Noviherbaspirillum saxi: one gene and its partner. The protein of the gene in region 1 binds, or shares a complex with, the protein of each later gene. Links are inferred from orthologs where the notes say so. Each region holds a gene or a part of one and is shown on either strand. Other genes may lie near its edges.

Region 1 (8,129 bases):
TGGACGCAGCGTCGAACCGGTAATCGTCAGGCGACGGCGGAGAACCTGCCCGAAGTCTATAGCACCTTTGGCACCACCTAATACGGCGATGATCACAATACGACCATCATCAGCAAGGCAATTGATTTCCCTGCCCACGTAATCTCCGGCGACCATGTCGAGAATGACATTAACCCCTTTGCCGCCTGTTTCCGTTTTGACGACTTCGACAAAATCCTCATCACGGTAGTTAATGCCACGAACCGCGCCCAGCTCTTCACAGGCACGACGCTTGTCTTCGCTTCCCGCTGTCGCAAGGACACGGTGACCAAGAGCGGTTGCCATCTGTATGGCCGTAACGCCAATCCCCGACGTTCCTCCCTGCACCAGCAAGGTTTCGTTTTCCGCAAGTCCGGCCCGGTCGAACACATTGCTCCAGACCGTGAAAAACGTTTCGGGAAGTGAAGCTGCTTCCACCACACTCAAGCCTTTGGGAATCGGAAGGCATTGTCGAATCGGAGCAGCACAATACTCTGCGTAGCCGCCACCCTGCACGAGAGCGCATACCATGTCGCCCTTGCGGAACTGGCTTCCGCCAAGATCCCCATCGACGATTTCTCCTGCCACTTCGAGCCCGGGCAAGTCTGATGCGCCGGCAGGCACCGGATAATGCCCCAATCGCTGAATGACGTCAGGCCGGTTGATGCCAGCGGCATGAACCTTGATCAGCACTTCACCCGCTTTTAGTTCCGGTATTGGCCGCTCGCACAGTTGTAGAACTTCCGGTGGTCCGGGTCGGGTAATTTCAATGGCTCGCATGGTTTTATCTGTATGGGCAAAACTGCATTTTACGTCAGCTGATAATTTCCTTTTTTGGGCTGACATACGCTCCTTTGCGCTTGAATGAAGCACGCTCGTGTTTTGATTGACCGAGCACAATATTGCCTCATGACACTAGCTCAACAATGGTGCATGCAATTCCATTCATACATGCAAAAGTCAGAAGACAAACTTGTAACTGAACCCTGCAGATCCGTTACAAAAACAGTGGGAACTAATCAATCCCGTTCTATTTCCAAAGGGCAATATCGTTTCGTACAGGCAAACGCGATGCAGGGTGCAAATTCGTTCAGTTCGACCATCACACGCTTGATGTCTCCCGGCAAAGCATTGCTGCTTGATGAGAGCCTTAGCCTGGCCCTCGCTGCAGCCCGTCAGGTCGCGTTCGACTGGCATATTCCACTGGACCGGCTGTATCTGAATGGACACATCACCGAAGGCTTGAAAGAGGTGCTGCCGCCCGAAGGGATTGTCTGGACCTCCAAAGGATTGGCAGCCCTTGTTCATGACGACGATAAGGCGGAATTTTATAAACAACTGCATGAAGCCCTGCGTGGCGGAAGCCATGCGCCAGGCAGCTTGCATAACGTGCGGCTGCGTTTACAAGACAAGCGCATGGAATGGCGACGTATCGACATCAGTGGCAAAGTGGTAGAACGCGACAATGAAGGACGCGCATTGCGTATGGCAGGGATATTGACCGACCTGCACCAAGATGACACTGCCGCCATGCTCCATGACGACTTGGCAGTCACAGAAAAAATCAACAGTGCCATTCTGACAGCGGCGTTGGACTGCATCGTATCAATCAATCACCACGGCGAGATCATCAGTTTCAACCAGGCTGCCGAACATACTTTCGGGCATGCGAGCAAGGACGTATTGGGGAAGAAGCTTGCCGATATCATTATTCCGCCCGCATGGCGCGAGCGTCATCAACAAGGATTTGAACGTTTCCTCGCAACAGGAGAAAGCACCTTGCTGAACCGTCGAATCGAAGTCACGGCACAGCATGCGGACGGCTCCAGCTTTTCCGTCGAAATGGCAGTGGTTCCACTCTCTGTGGATGACAAGCCTGTATTCACTGCCTTCATCCGCGACATATCGGAACTCAAGCAGGCCCATGCAATGCTGAAAGACAGCGCACGTCGCTATCAGCAGTTGGTTGATCTGTCGCCAGAGGCCATCCTGGTTGTGCAACACGACTTGCTTGCACTGGCAAACCATGCGGCGCTGCGTCTTCTGGGCGCGCATACACTATCCGGGCTGCTTGGCAAAAGCATTCTGGATTTCATCCAGTGCGAGTCTCACGCCCTCTATTATCAATGCGCGCAAGCCGGTCTGTCCGACATGTCGGCCACAGGTTTCGTGGAACAAGTCTGGCGACGCGAAAACGGCACTGCATTCAATGTTGAAATCGGTGTCAGCAAAGTTGCCTACAACGATGCGCCCGCGCTGCAAGTGGTCGTGCGCGACATTACCCAGCGCAAGCGTGCGGAAGCCCTGCAGCTAGGGCAGAATCGCATACTCAATATGGTTGCCACCGGTGTCGCGCTGACCGAGATTCTTGAAGAGATCACGCGCTTTGCCCAAAGTCAATCGGAGCATGGCATATGCTCGATCCTGCAACTGAATGCCGATCGCACGGCGTTGATCGATTGCATTGCACCAGCACTGCCGGGAAAGTACACCAAGGCCTTGGGCGAGCTTTCGATCCAGCCCGGCAATGGTTCCTGCGCTACTGCGGTATCTCGGAGCGCACCAGTGGTGGTCGAGGATATTGCATGCGATCAGCTATGGGAATCGCTAAGGGAACTGGCACTGGAACACAGTCTAAAGGCCTGTACTTCATGGCCGATTTTCGGACGCAATAAAAAAATTCTTGGCACATTCGCGCTTTACTTCAAGGACGCAGTTGCGCCCGATAGCGACGATCGGCAATTGTCCGGCATTTGCACCAACCTTGCAGGAATCGCAATCGAAAGCCGCGCCTCCGAGGAGCGGATTCGCTATCTCGCGCACTATGATGGGCTGACCTCACTGCCAAACCGCTTCCTGTTCAAGGAATATCTCGACCTTGCCTTGCGCAATGCACAGCGGCATGGAAGCCGATTCGCGGTGCTGTTCCTGGACCTCGACAAATTCAAGGAAATCAACGATACGATGGGGCACGATGCGGGCGATCATGCTTTGCGCGAGATTGCACGGCGCATGCGCGCATGCCTGCGCGAAACCGACAAGATCGCGCGCATGGGCGGCGATGAATTCTATGTGCTGGTCGAAGATCTGGAACACGGCCGGCATGCCGCAGATGTCGCGCAAAAGCTGCTAATCGAGGCGGCGCACCCGGTTATGGTGGGCGGCAAGGAATGCCGATTGAGCGCCAGCATCGGCATCGGCATTTATCCGGAAGACGGCACGACCGGCTCGGCATTGTTGAAGAACGCCGACAACGCGATGTACCACGCGAAAGAGCGCGGCAAGAATGCCTTCCAGTTCTTTTCCACGCCTGTGGCAAATGACCATGACAAGTCATCGTCATTCAAGCGCGCGTCGACGCTGTATCGAATCGACGAAAAGCGAGTCGGACTGAACTGAGTATTGTGAACTGAGTATTGGGCTTTGGCCTGCCGCAATAAAAAACCGCCCGGGCTTTCGCTACGGGCGGTTTTTTCTACCCGGATCATCTCCGGCTAGACGTCAACTCTTTCAGCTTACTGCTGTTGCTGTTGTTGTTGCGCAGCGCCGCCTTCTTCGGCCGCGACGGCTTTCATCGACAGCTTCAGACGACCGCGATCGTCTGTTTCCAGTACCTTGACGCGTACTTGCTGGCCTTCCTTCAGGTAATCGGCGACCGCATTGACGCGTTCGTTGGCGATCTGGCTGATGTGCAGCAGGCCGTCTTTGCCCGGCATCACCTGAACGATTGCACCGAAGTCGAGAAGCTTGAGCACGACGCCGTCATAGGTCTTGCCGACTTCGACCGAGGCAGTCAATTCCTCGATACGACGTTTGGCTTCCTGGCCTGCCGCTGCATCGACCGATGCAATGGTCACGACACCTTCGTCGCTGATATCGATCTGCGTGCCGGTCTCTTCAGTCAGCGCGCGGATGACAGCTCCGCCCTTGCCGATGACGTCACGAATCTTTTCCGGATTGATCTTGATCGTGATCAGGCGCGGTGCGAAGTCGGACAGTTCACCTTTACCGTTCGGCATGGCTTCCTGCATCTTTGCCAGGATGTGCATGCGGCCTTCCTTCGCCTGCGCGAGCGCGACCTGCATGATTTCCTTGGTGATGCCCTGGATCTTGATGTCCATCTGCAGCGCGGTAATGCCGTTGGCAGTACCTGCCACCTTGAAGTCCATGTCACCGAGGTGATCTTCGTCGCCAAGGATGTCGGTCAGGACCGCGAACTTGCTGCCATCCTTGATCAGGCCCATGGCGATACCCGCCACATGCGCCTTCATCGGAACGCCGGCATCCATCAATGCCAGGCAACCGCCACAGACCGAGGCCATCGACGATGAACCATTGGATTCGGTGATTTCGGATACCAGACGCACCGAGTAGCTGAACTCTTCCGGCGACGGCAATGCCGCCTGCAACGCGCGCTTGGCCAGGCGTCCGTGACCGATTTCGCGGCGCTTCGGCGTGCCGACGCGGCCGGTTTCACCGGTTGCAAACGGAGGCATGTTGTAGTGGAGCATGAAGCGATCGGAGTACTCGCCCATCAGCGCGTCGATCTTTTGCTCGTCGCGTGCCGTGCCAAGGGTTGCGATCACCAATGCCTGCGTCTCGCCGCGGGTGAACAGTGCCGAACCGTGAGTGCGCGGCAGTACGCTATTACGGATGGTGATCGGGCGCACGGTACGTGTGTCGCGGCCGTCAATACGCGGTTCGCCTTCGAGGATTTGCGAACGGACGATTTTCGCTTCCAGATCGAACAGAACGCCGCCTACTTCGGCCGCATCCGGAGCGAGCAATCCGGCTTCTGCGGCCTGCGCTGACAGCGCTGCATTGACTTCTGCGGAAACGGTGTTGAGCTTTGCGGTACGCGCTTGCTTGTCCTTGGTCTGATAGGCTTCGCGCAGCTTCGCTTCGGCCAGTTCGGTGACGCGGGCAATCAATGCATCGTTTTTCGACGCGGGCGCCCACTGGACTTCCGGCTTGCCGCCGTCGCGCACCAGTTCATGGATTGCATCGATGACTGCCTTCATCTGCTCATGGCCATAGACCACGGCGCCCAGCATGATTTCTTCGGACAACTGATTAGCCTCCGATTCGACCATCAACACCGCCTGCTCGGTACCGGCGACAACCAGGTCCATCTGCGACTTCGGCAATTGCGAGGCGGTCGGATTGAGAATGTACTGACCATCGATGTAACCGACGCGCGCGGCGCCCAAAGGACCGCTGAAGGGGATACCGGCAACGCTGATCGCAGCCGATGCACCGATCATCGCAGGAATGTCGGGATCGATTTCCGGATTGACGGACAAGACATGAACGATGACCTGAACTTCGTTCAGATAGCCTTCGGGGAACAACGGACGGATCGGACGATCGATCAGGCGCGAGGTCAGCGTTTCCTTTTCGGAGGGACGGCCTTCACGCTTGAAGAAACCACCCGGGATACGGCCGGCAGCATAGCTCTTTTCGACGTAGTCGACGGTCAGCGGGAAGAAATCCTGACCCGGCTTGGCATCCTTGCGGGCAACGACAGTCGCGAGTACGACGGTGTCTTCGATCGACACCAGGACGGCACCGGATGCCTGACGGGCGATTTCGCCTGTCTCGAGTGTGACGGTGTGCTGTCCGTACTGGAAGGTCTTGGTAACTTTGTTGAACACGGTGTTTCCTTTCTATTTTTGCCGACAGATTTTCAGGCGCTGTCGTTCACCTCACCACGGATGGACGGCCACGCATGGCTGCCATCTTTCACTGTCAAACGCTTTCGCAAACGCTTTCAGAATACAAATCGCCAAATGACAAAATGCCTGCATCAGAAGACTGACGCAGGCATTTCATCTATAAAACCTGGCGAATGACGCCACAAATTACTTACGCAGACCGAGCTTCTCGATGAGGGCACGATAACGAGTTGCATCCTTGCCCTTCAGATAGGAAAGCAGGCTCTTGCGACGGTTAACCATCATGATCAAGCCGCGACGGGAGTGGTGATCCTTGGCGTGGGCCTTGAAATGGCTATTGAGTTCATTGATACGGGCGGTCAGGAGTGCAACCTGTACTTCTGGAGAGCCGGTATCGTTTGCGCCGCGAGCGTTATCCGCAATAATAGCGGCCTTGTTGATGTTTTCTACTGACATGACTTACCTTTCACATGCGGTGGACGGAGTCGCAACCCCAGCACACCGTGAACAATTGATAAAAAACCTTGGTCAAAACAACCAAGACGCGCAGTATATCGGAAATGATCCGTTTATTCAAATACTTAGATAGATGGGACCCGCGTTGGACGAAGCGTTTCCCTTGGCAAAGGAATCAGCATGAGCAGGCTTAAAAGTGCAACCCTTGTTGCAATCCTGACCACCCTTTCCGCCTGCGCATCCATCATGCCGCAGCCCGTCAATGTGGGCGATACCGCGACGGAGGTCATAACAAAACGTGGGCAGCCATCGCATCGCGTCAAGGACGCCAGCGGAGAAATTCTTGAATACGCCACGGGTCCATGGGGCCAGCGGACGTACATGGCCAAACTGGATGCTTCCGGCCGGGTAACTTCTTTCCAGCAAGTCCTGACCAATGAAGTATTCGCGACCATCAAGGAAGGACAGGCAAACAAGGACAGCGTTTTGCGGACGATCGGCCATCCCAGTGAAACCTCCTACCTCTCGTTGCGGGATCTCGAGGTCTGGTCATATCCGTACAAGGAAAGCGGTGTATGGAATTCGATGATGCATGTGCACTTCGACCGCGCCGGTATAGTGCGACAAATGATGAATGGCCCCGACCCGCGCTACGATCCCGACAAACGATTCCCGTTCGGCATGTTTTTGCGGTAATTGAATAGCGCAAACTTGTACATTGGCATAAAAAAAGCGCTTGCAGGCAAGCGCTTTTTCATTTTTCCGGCCAACGATTATATCTGCGGATTCAATCGTTCTGCCTTGGAATGCAGCTTGTTCAATGCAGACAAATAGGCTTTCGCCGATGCGACAACGATATCCGGATCGGCACCCACCCCGTTGACGATGCGACCGGATTTCGACAGACGCATTGTTACCTCGCCCTGGGATTCCGTTCCGGTCGTAATCGCGTTCACTGAAAACAGAAGCAGTTCGGCTCCGCTTTTCGCTTCCGATTCGATTGCATGGACGGTCGCATCCACCGGGCCGTTGCCCTGCCCCGCGCATGCCAGCTCTTTGCCATCCATTGTGAACACCACTTTGGCCGTCGGCCGCTCTCCGGTTTCGGAGTGCTGGGACAAAGAAACAAAGCGGTAGAACTCGTTGTCGTGGGAATGCTGTTCGTCCGACACGACCGCGATGATGTCTTCGTCGAAGATCTCAGACTTGCGATCCGCCAGTTCCTTGAAACGGGCAAATGCTGCATTCACTTCCGTCTCGGAGTCGAGCTCGATCCCCAGTTCTTCAAGGCGTTGCTTGAATGCGTTCCTGCCTGACAGTTTCCCAAGGACAATCTTGTTTGCTGTCCAACCCACATCTTCCGCACGCATGATTTCATAGGTGTCACGTGCCTTGAGTACACCGTCCTGATGAATCCCGGAAGCGTGGGCGAAGGCATTCGCGCCTACCACCGCTTTGTTCGGCTGCACCGCGAATCCAGTGATCTGGGAGACCAGTTTTGATGCCGGAACGATTTGCGAGGTATCGATCGAGAGGTCGAGGTTGAAATGATCCTTGCGCGTTTTAACCGCCATCACGATTTCTTCCAACGCGGTATTGCCGGCACGCTCGCCAAGACCGTTGATGGTGCATTCGACCTGACGGGCACCGCCAATCATCACGCCGGCCAGCGAATTGGCAACCGCCATGCCGAGGTCGTTATGACAATGCACCGACCACACTGCCTTGTCGGAATTGGGAATACGCTCGCGCAAGGTCTTGATCATATTGCCGTACAACTCGGGCACACCGTAACCTACCGTGTCGGCGAAGTTAATTGTGCGCGCGCCTTCCGCAATGACTGCTTCAATCACGCGGCACAGAAAATCCATATCGGAACGGCTGCCGTCTTCCGGGCTGAACTCGACATCGTCCGTAAACTGACGTGCAAACCGTACCGCCTGTTTGGCCTGCTCGAATACCTGATCGGGCGTCATGCGC
Region 2 (6,563 bases), 550 kb from region 1 along the record:
GAGGGATTCGAAGTGCGTAATGTCGCCGACATCGAGGCGATCCGCGAACAGGTGAAAGACTTGCTCGCCCCGCTAGGCAGGAAAGTGCCGGCAGTCATCAATTACGACAATTTTTCGATTACGCCGGAACTGCTCGATGCTTATATCGATATGGTGCAAGACTTGACTGAGCATTTCTACAGTCGCGTCACGCGCTATACCAGCAGTGCCTTCATGCGGAGTTATTTCGGCAGTGCATTCCGGCGGCATGATGCCGAATCCTCGCTTTACGCCAGCCGTGAAGAGGCGTTCTCGCAGTTGTCCAGAGAATAGCGTCGTAACGGCTCAGCCGCCGATATAGGACATTTCGACTTTACGTACGGCCGTCAGCCCCTTCGTATTGGCTGTGCGCAACTCGGAATAGCGGTCCGAACGGGCACGCCACAAATGGGCGACGGCGGTCGATATTTCTTCGTCGTTACGGCCGGTGCGTAGCAGGGCGCGCAGGTCGTGGCCGCTGGTAGCGAACAGGCATGTATAGAGCTTTCCTTCGGTAGAAAGACGGGCGCGGGTGCAATCGTGGCAAAACGCATGCGTGACGCTCGATATCACGCCGATCTCGCCGCCGCCATCCTTGTACTGCCAGCGCTCGGCCGTTTCGCCGGTGTAGTTGGGCTCAATTTCTTCCAGCGGCATTTCCGCGCTGATGCGCCGCACCACCTCGGCCGATGGCACGACTTCATCCATCTTCCAGCCATTGCTGGCGCCGACGTCCATATACTCGATAAAGCGCAGGATGAATGGCGAGCCTTTGAAATGCCGCGCCATGGGAAGGATTTCCTGATCGTTCATGCCGCCTTTGACCACCATGTTGATCTTGATCGGTCCGAGTCCCACCTTGTGCGCGGTTTCTATGCCGTGCAGGACCTCGGCAACCGCGAAGTCGACATCGTTCATGCGGCGGAACGTTGCTTCGTCAAGGGCGTCGAGCGACACGGTGACGCGTTGCAATCCCGCGTCCTTCAGCGCCTGCGCCTTGCGGGCCAGCAGCGAGGCGTTGGTCGTCAGCGTCAGGTCGAGCGGCGCGCCATCCGGCGTCTTCAGCTCGCTGAGCATTGCAATCAGCTTTTCCAGATTCTTGCGCAGCAACGGCTCGCCGCCGGTCAGGCGGATCTTGCGCACGCCATGCGCGACAAAGAGCTTAGCAATGCGCGTGATCTCTTCAAACGACAGCAGGGCTGAATGGGGCAGGAAGGCATAGTCCTTGTCGAATACCTCTTTCGGCATGCAATACACGCAGCGGAAATTGCAGCGGTCGGTGACTGAAATGCGAAGATCCTGCAGCGGACGCGCAAGCGTATCCGACAGCAACCCGGTTGGCGCTTCAAGCGGTGATGGAATGGCCGGCGCTGTATTGAGAAGGCGGTGGTCGGCTAATGGAATGATGCGTTCTGCCATGCTGGCGGCTCTCGACGTTGAGGCTAGTGCAGATAAGATACCACGAGGCCGGCCAGCGCACAGGCACCAATAAGTTTGATCGTGCCTGTCTTGTAACGAAAAAGGGCCACGCCGGCGGCCAAGGCGATTGCCATTGCCGAAAAGTCCCAGGCCTGCAGCGGCTGGTCCAACCGGAATACATGCTCGCCGAAAAATACCGCCAGACTGACGATGACGCCGACCACTGCCGCCGATATCGCCGTCAGCGGCGCGGTCAGCCTGATATTGTCGCGCGTCGCCTCCACCAGCGGACCTCCGGCGAGAATGAAAATGAAAGAGGGCAGAAAGGTGAAGAAACTGGCGACGCAGGCCCCTGCGACTGCGCCGAGCAAGATGCCGTCCGGGCCAAACACTTCCTTGGTCCAGCCACCGACAAAACCGACGAAGGCGGCGATCATGATCAGCGGTCCCGGCGTGGTTTCTCCCAGCGCCAGGCCATCAATCATCTGGGCCGGCGTCACCCATTGAAAGGTCGATACCGCTCCCTGATAGACATAGGGCAGCACGGCATAGGCGCCACCAAACGTCAGCATGGCCGCTTTGGTGAAAAACCATCCCATTTGAGGCAATACGCCGTGGCTGCCATGACGTGCGGCGAGCACGCCCCAAGCCAGCGCACCGAGCGCCAGGCCAAAGGCTGACACGAGGCCTAGCTTCATCCATGAAAAGCGGGCATGCGCCGGTGTAGGTGTGGCATCGTCGATCAGTGCCGGTCCATAGGACGATGGCGCGGACGCTGCATGGCCGCCGCCGGCACGAAACCGGTCCGGACTCCAGCGTCCGCCCGCAAAGCCGATGACGGCCGCACATAAGACAATCGCCGGAAAAGGCAGATGAAAGACAGCAATTGCCAGAAAGGCAGCAACCGCAATGGCGATCAGCAAACCGTTTTTGAGCGACCGTGACCCGATCCGCCATGCCGCCGCCAGTACAATCGCGACGACTGCCGGTTTTATGCCGTAAAGAATGCCGGCAATCACCGGCAAGTCGCCAAAAGCGAGATAGATCCAGGACAGTACGCCGAGCAAGATCAGAGAAGGGAGGATGAACAGAACACCGGCCATTACGCCACCCCAGGTACGGTGCAACAGCCACCCGATATAGATCGCCAGCTGAGTCGCTTCCGGCCCGGGAAGCAGCATGCAATAGTTCAGTGCATGCAGGAATCGCTGTTCGGAGATCCAGCGTTTTTTCTCGACCAGGTCGGTATGCATGATCGCGATTTGTCCGGCTGGGCCGCCAAAGCTGATGAAACCCAGCTTGAGCCAATACCAGAACGCTTCGTTGAGGGAAACGGATGAGGGTTTATCGAGGCCGGCTTGAGTCATGTCGTTATGTTGTCAGCGAATCGGTTCGTCAGGTGCTCCGGGGTGTCCGAGGCTGAATTCTCGGAAATATCTTTGGCAAATGACGTATGGATATGCTTATGCATACGCCGGCACCTGCCTAGGCAACTATCTTTTTTAATGTTGTGACCAAGAAAAAAGGGAGCAACGCTCCCTTTTTTCTTGGAAAGCCTTGCTCCGGCGATATGCGGGAGCAAGTCGATCAACGACGTGTTTCTACCTGAACCAGCGGCTCTGTCGGCAAAGGAGGCAATGGCTTGCGCTCACGCGGTGTGCGCGGTGCCGGAACGATTGCTGCGGCCGCTTCCTGTGCTGCCCGAAGCTTGTCCGGATCGGTCACTGCCTGTGTCAGACCGGCCTGGGCCAATACTTCATGCAACTGGTCGAACTGCATAGCGGCAACGGGGACCGGTGCCGGCGCTGGCGTCTGAACCGGTGTAGGCATGGTCGGTGCGACCGACGCGATCGGCTCCGGTACGACAGGCGCAATCGCTGTATCGGCTGTCGCAGCCGGCGTATCGATTGCGTTGACCGACGGCGTGCTTTGAGCGGAGACGGTATTGTCCGTCGCTACCGTCGTTGATTCCGGTACAGCCGCCTCGCTGTACTCAGGAGCTGGCGACTGGACAACCACTGGAGCCGGGGGAGCCGATTCTTCCTGGATCTGTGGAGTAACGAACATGGTCGTTGCCGGGACTTCCGGCCTCGCCTCGGCCACTTCACTGATTTCCAGCTGAACTGGCTGTGCCGCTGCTGGCGATACCGGTACCACGTCAATAGTTGATGACGTTTCGATATTTTCGCCTTCAGTCGCCGCGCCCAGTTCGCTACCTTCGCGATCACGACGGTTGCGATTGCGGCCACCGCGGCGGCGGCGGCGGCGGCGTTCTTCGCCTTGTTCTCCGGCACCGTCTTCGCCTTCAGGACCGGCAAATGTATCGACATCGGCCGATGCAAGTTCGGCGGATGCCAGCGGAAGCGCCGATGCCACTGAAGGTACAGCTTGCGCCGCGACATTGAGCTGTTCTTCGGTCGTTGCTTCCTTGCGTTCTTCGCGCTGTTTTTGCTGACGCTCGCCGCGTTCACGCTTGCCTTCGCCTTCGCGGGCCTCGCGTGGCTCACGTGGCTCTTTCGGCTCACGTGGCTCCTTCGGCTCCCGTGGTTCGCGCTGTTCACGCGGTTGGCGTGGCGGGCGCGGTTCGCGCTGCGCCGGCTGGGCATCGCCCGCGACCGGAGCGACGGGCTTTGTTGCCTGCTCTTCACGTTCCTCGTTGCGGTCGCGTCCGCGTCCGCGGCCACGGTTGCGGCTACGGCCGTTCCGTTCATTTCGCTCACGGCTTTGCTGGGGCTTTTCCTCGACTACAGGGGCCGGTACGGCGACCGGGACCACCGTTTTTTTACGGAAGAACCCGAACATGCGGCTGAAGAAACCTTCCTCGGCCGGCGGCATCACCGGGGCAGGTGCCTGAACTGGTTCGATCGGCTTGCGTTCGACGATCGGGGCCGGCTGGTCGGGCGTGATGCCCTTGACCACGGCTTCCTGACGCGGACGGACTTCTTCCTTCTGGCGCTTGCCGTAACTGATGTCGGTATCGGCTTCTTCGGCCATGTCGTAGCTGGCCTGAGCTTCTTCCAGGCGCGGATCGTCGTGCTTGATGCGTTCCAGCTTGTAATGCGGAGTTTCGAGATGCTTGTTTGGAATCAGGACGACCGTGACCCGGTGGCGGGTTTCGATCTTCAGGATTTCGCCGCGCTTTTCATTCAGCAGGAAAGCGGCCACATCGACCGGTGCCTGTACATGGATCGCGGCGGAATTTTCCTTCATTGATTCTTCCTGGATGATACGCAGGACTTGCAATGCGGAGGATTCGGTATCGCGGATGTGACCTGTGCCATTGCAGCGCGGGCAGGTAACGTGGCTGCCTTCGGACAGGGACGGGCGCAGGCGCTGGCGGGAAAGCTCCATCAGGCCGAAACGGGAAATCTTGCCCATCTGAACGCGAGCGCGGTCGTAGCGCAGTGCATCCTTGAGACGGGTCTCGACCTCGCGCTGGTTTTTCGCATTCTCCATGTCGATGAAGTCGATCACAATCAAGCCGCCCAGATCGCGCAGGCGCAGCTGGCGCGCAACTTCGTCGGCGGCTTCAAGATTGGTATGGAGGGCGGTGGTTTCGATGTCACTGCCGCGCGTGGCGCGTGCCGAGTTGACGTCGATGGAAACCAGGGCTTCGGTGTGGTCGATGACGATGGCGCCACCGGAAGGCAGGGGAACGGTGCGGGAGTAAGCGGTTTCGATCTGATGTTCGATCTGGAAACGCGAGAACAGGGGAACGTCGTCGCGGTAGCGCTTGACCCGGTGCACCATGTCCGGCATCACGTGGCTCATGAACTGCTGGGCCTGTTCGTAGATGTCGTCGGTATCGATCAGGATTTCGCCGATATCGGGCTGGAAATAGTCGCGGATTGCCCGGATCACCAATGAAGATTCCTGATAAATCAGGAATGCGCCCGGTGCCGACTGGCCGGCGCCTTCAATCGCCCGCCACAGCTGCATCAGGTAATTCAGGTCCCACTGCAGTTCTTCGACATTGCGGCCGATGCCTGCGGTGCGGGCAATGACGGACATGCCGGTAGGCAGGTCCAGCTTGTCCATGGTTTCGCGCAATTCCTGGCGGTCTTCGCCTTCCACCCGGCGGGAAACGCCACCGCCACGGGGATTGTTCGGCATCAGGACCAGGTAGCGGCCGGCCAGCGAAATGAACGAGGTCAGGGCAGCGCCCTTGTTGCCGCGCTCTTCCTTTTCGACCTGGACCATGATTTCCTGGCCTTCGCGCAGCGCTTCCTTGATGGAGGCATTGCGTACATCCACGCCTTCCTTGAAGTAGCTGCGGGCGACTTCCTTGAAAGGAAGGAAACCATGGCGTTCTTCGCCGTAATTGACAAAGCAGGCTTCCAGGGAAGGTTCGATGCGGGTAATCACGCCCTTGTAGATATTCGATTTGCGTTGCTCGCGCCCCGTCGTCTCGATATCGATATCGATGAGCTTTTGCCCATCGACGATCGCCACGCGCAATTCTTCCTGCTGCGTGGCGTTAAACAACATACGTTTCATTTTTTATGCTCCGTGACTCTGAGGTCATTTTCAGTGCTGCATGCGGCAAGGCTTGCCTATGCAGCGAGGTACCGGGATGTACGCGAGAACGGAGTGCTTGAGGGAGGGAACTGCCTTAGTGTGCGGGGGCGCGATATACATACGACAGCGCTGGACCCGCAACGGGGCGCGGATACGGTTGAACAATTTGCCGGGAGCATGCTTCATCCCCGCAGCGCCTATCGAATGAATCGGGCGCAACGTCGGGCAGCAAGCAATTAATTTGAGCCAAACACATCATGGGTCAATCAGAATCGGCAAACAGTGGGCAACCGCATCGACCAGCAAGCATCCCGTTAAATGACGGCACTCGCACTGCGTTCCGGGCCAGTTCTGAAGTAACTCCCGCCATGCCTTGCATGGCAGCGTGTCTCCTCCGACCTTGGACCCGCCACATACGCAACCAAATGCCATCCTACAGGCGTGCTTGCCGGATTTATCCTTTAAATTTCAAGCATTCTTGTCCAACATCGATGCGCGGTATCCGATTGCAACAGCGGTGCAACCCTGATTCGCACAAGGATGATGCATACACATCTTTTCCATCGATTTTGCAACTCGGCGAGGCCGATGGAGACGCCCCTGTGTAG

The links. The genes of interacting proteins can lie anywhere in the genome.
Region 2: the proteins of pnp (region 1) and D3871_RS07555 are in contact, whole or in part, in a cryo-EM structure (PDB 9QH0), measured with the Escherichia coli proteins. The link is inferred for Noviherbaspirillum saxi from one-to-one orthologs.

What each region holds. Positions count from the first base shown.
Region 1 is NZ_QYUO01000001.1:2,153,339-2,161,467, forward strand. What follows is about bases 3,104-6,060. They hold pnp (polyribonucleotide nucleotidyltransferase), read right to left. Parts: upstream 5,673-6,060; coding sequence 3,534-5,672; downstream 3,104-3,533. Other genes in these bases: D3871_RS10050 (diguanylate cyclase domain-containing protein), read left to right, coding at 3,104-3,417; rpsO (30S ribosomal protein S15), read right to left, coding at 5,880-6,060. In the rest of the region: D3871_RS10045 (NAD(P)H-quinone oxidoreductase), read right to left, coding at 1-798; more of D3871_RS10050, read left to right, coding at 1,090-3,103; more of rpsO, read right to left, coding at 6,061-6,149; D3871_RS10065 (hypothetical protein), read left to right, coding at 6,330-6,845; D3871_RS10070 (2-isopropylmalate synthase), read right to left, coding at 6,923-8,129. UniProt on the Escherichia coli protein: Involved in mRNA degradation. Catalyzes the phosphorolysis of single-stranded polyribonucleotides processively in the 3'- to 5'-direction. Also involved, along with RNase II, in tRNA processing.
Region 2 is NZ_QYUO01000001.1:1,603,820-1,610,382, forward strand. What follows is about bases 2,825-6,272. They hold D3871_RS07555 (Rne/Rng family ribonuclease), read right to left. Parts: upstream 5,935-6,272; coding sequence 3,025-5,934; downstream 2,825-3,024. Outside these bases: D3871_RS07540 (acyl CoA:acetate/3-ketoacid CoA transferase), read left to right, coding at 1-312; GTP 3',8-cyclase MoaA, read right to left, coding at 325-1,437; chrA (chromate efflux transporter), read right to left, coding at 1,461-2,804. UniProt on the Escherichia coli protein: Endoribonuclease that plays a central role in RNA processing and decay. Required for the maturation of 5S and 16S rRNAs and the majority of tRNAs. Also involved in the degradation of most mRNAs.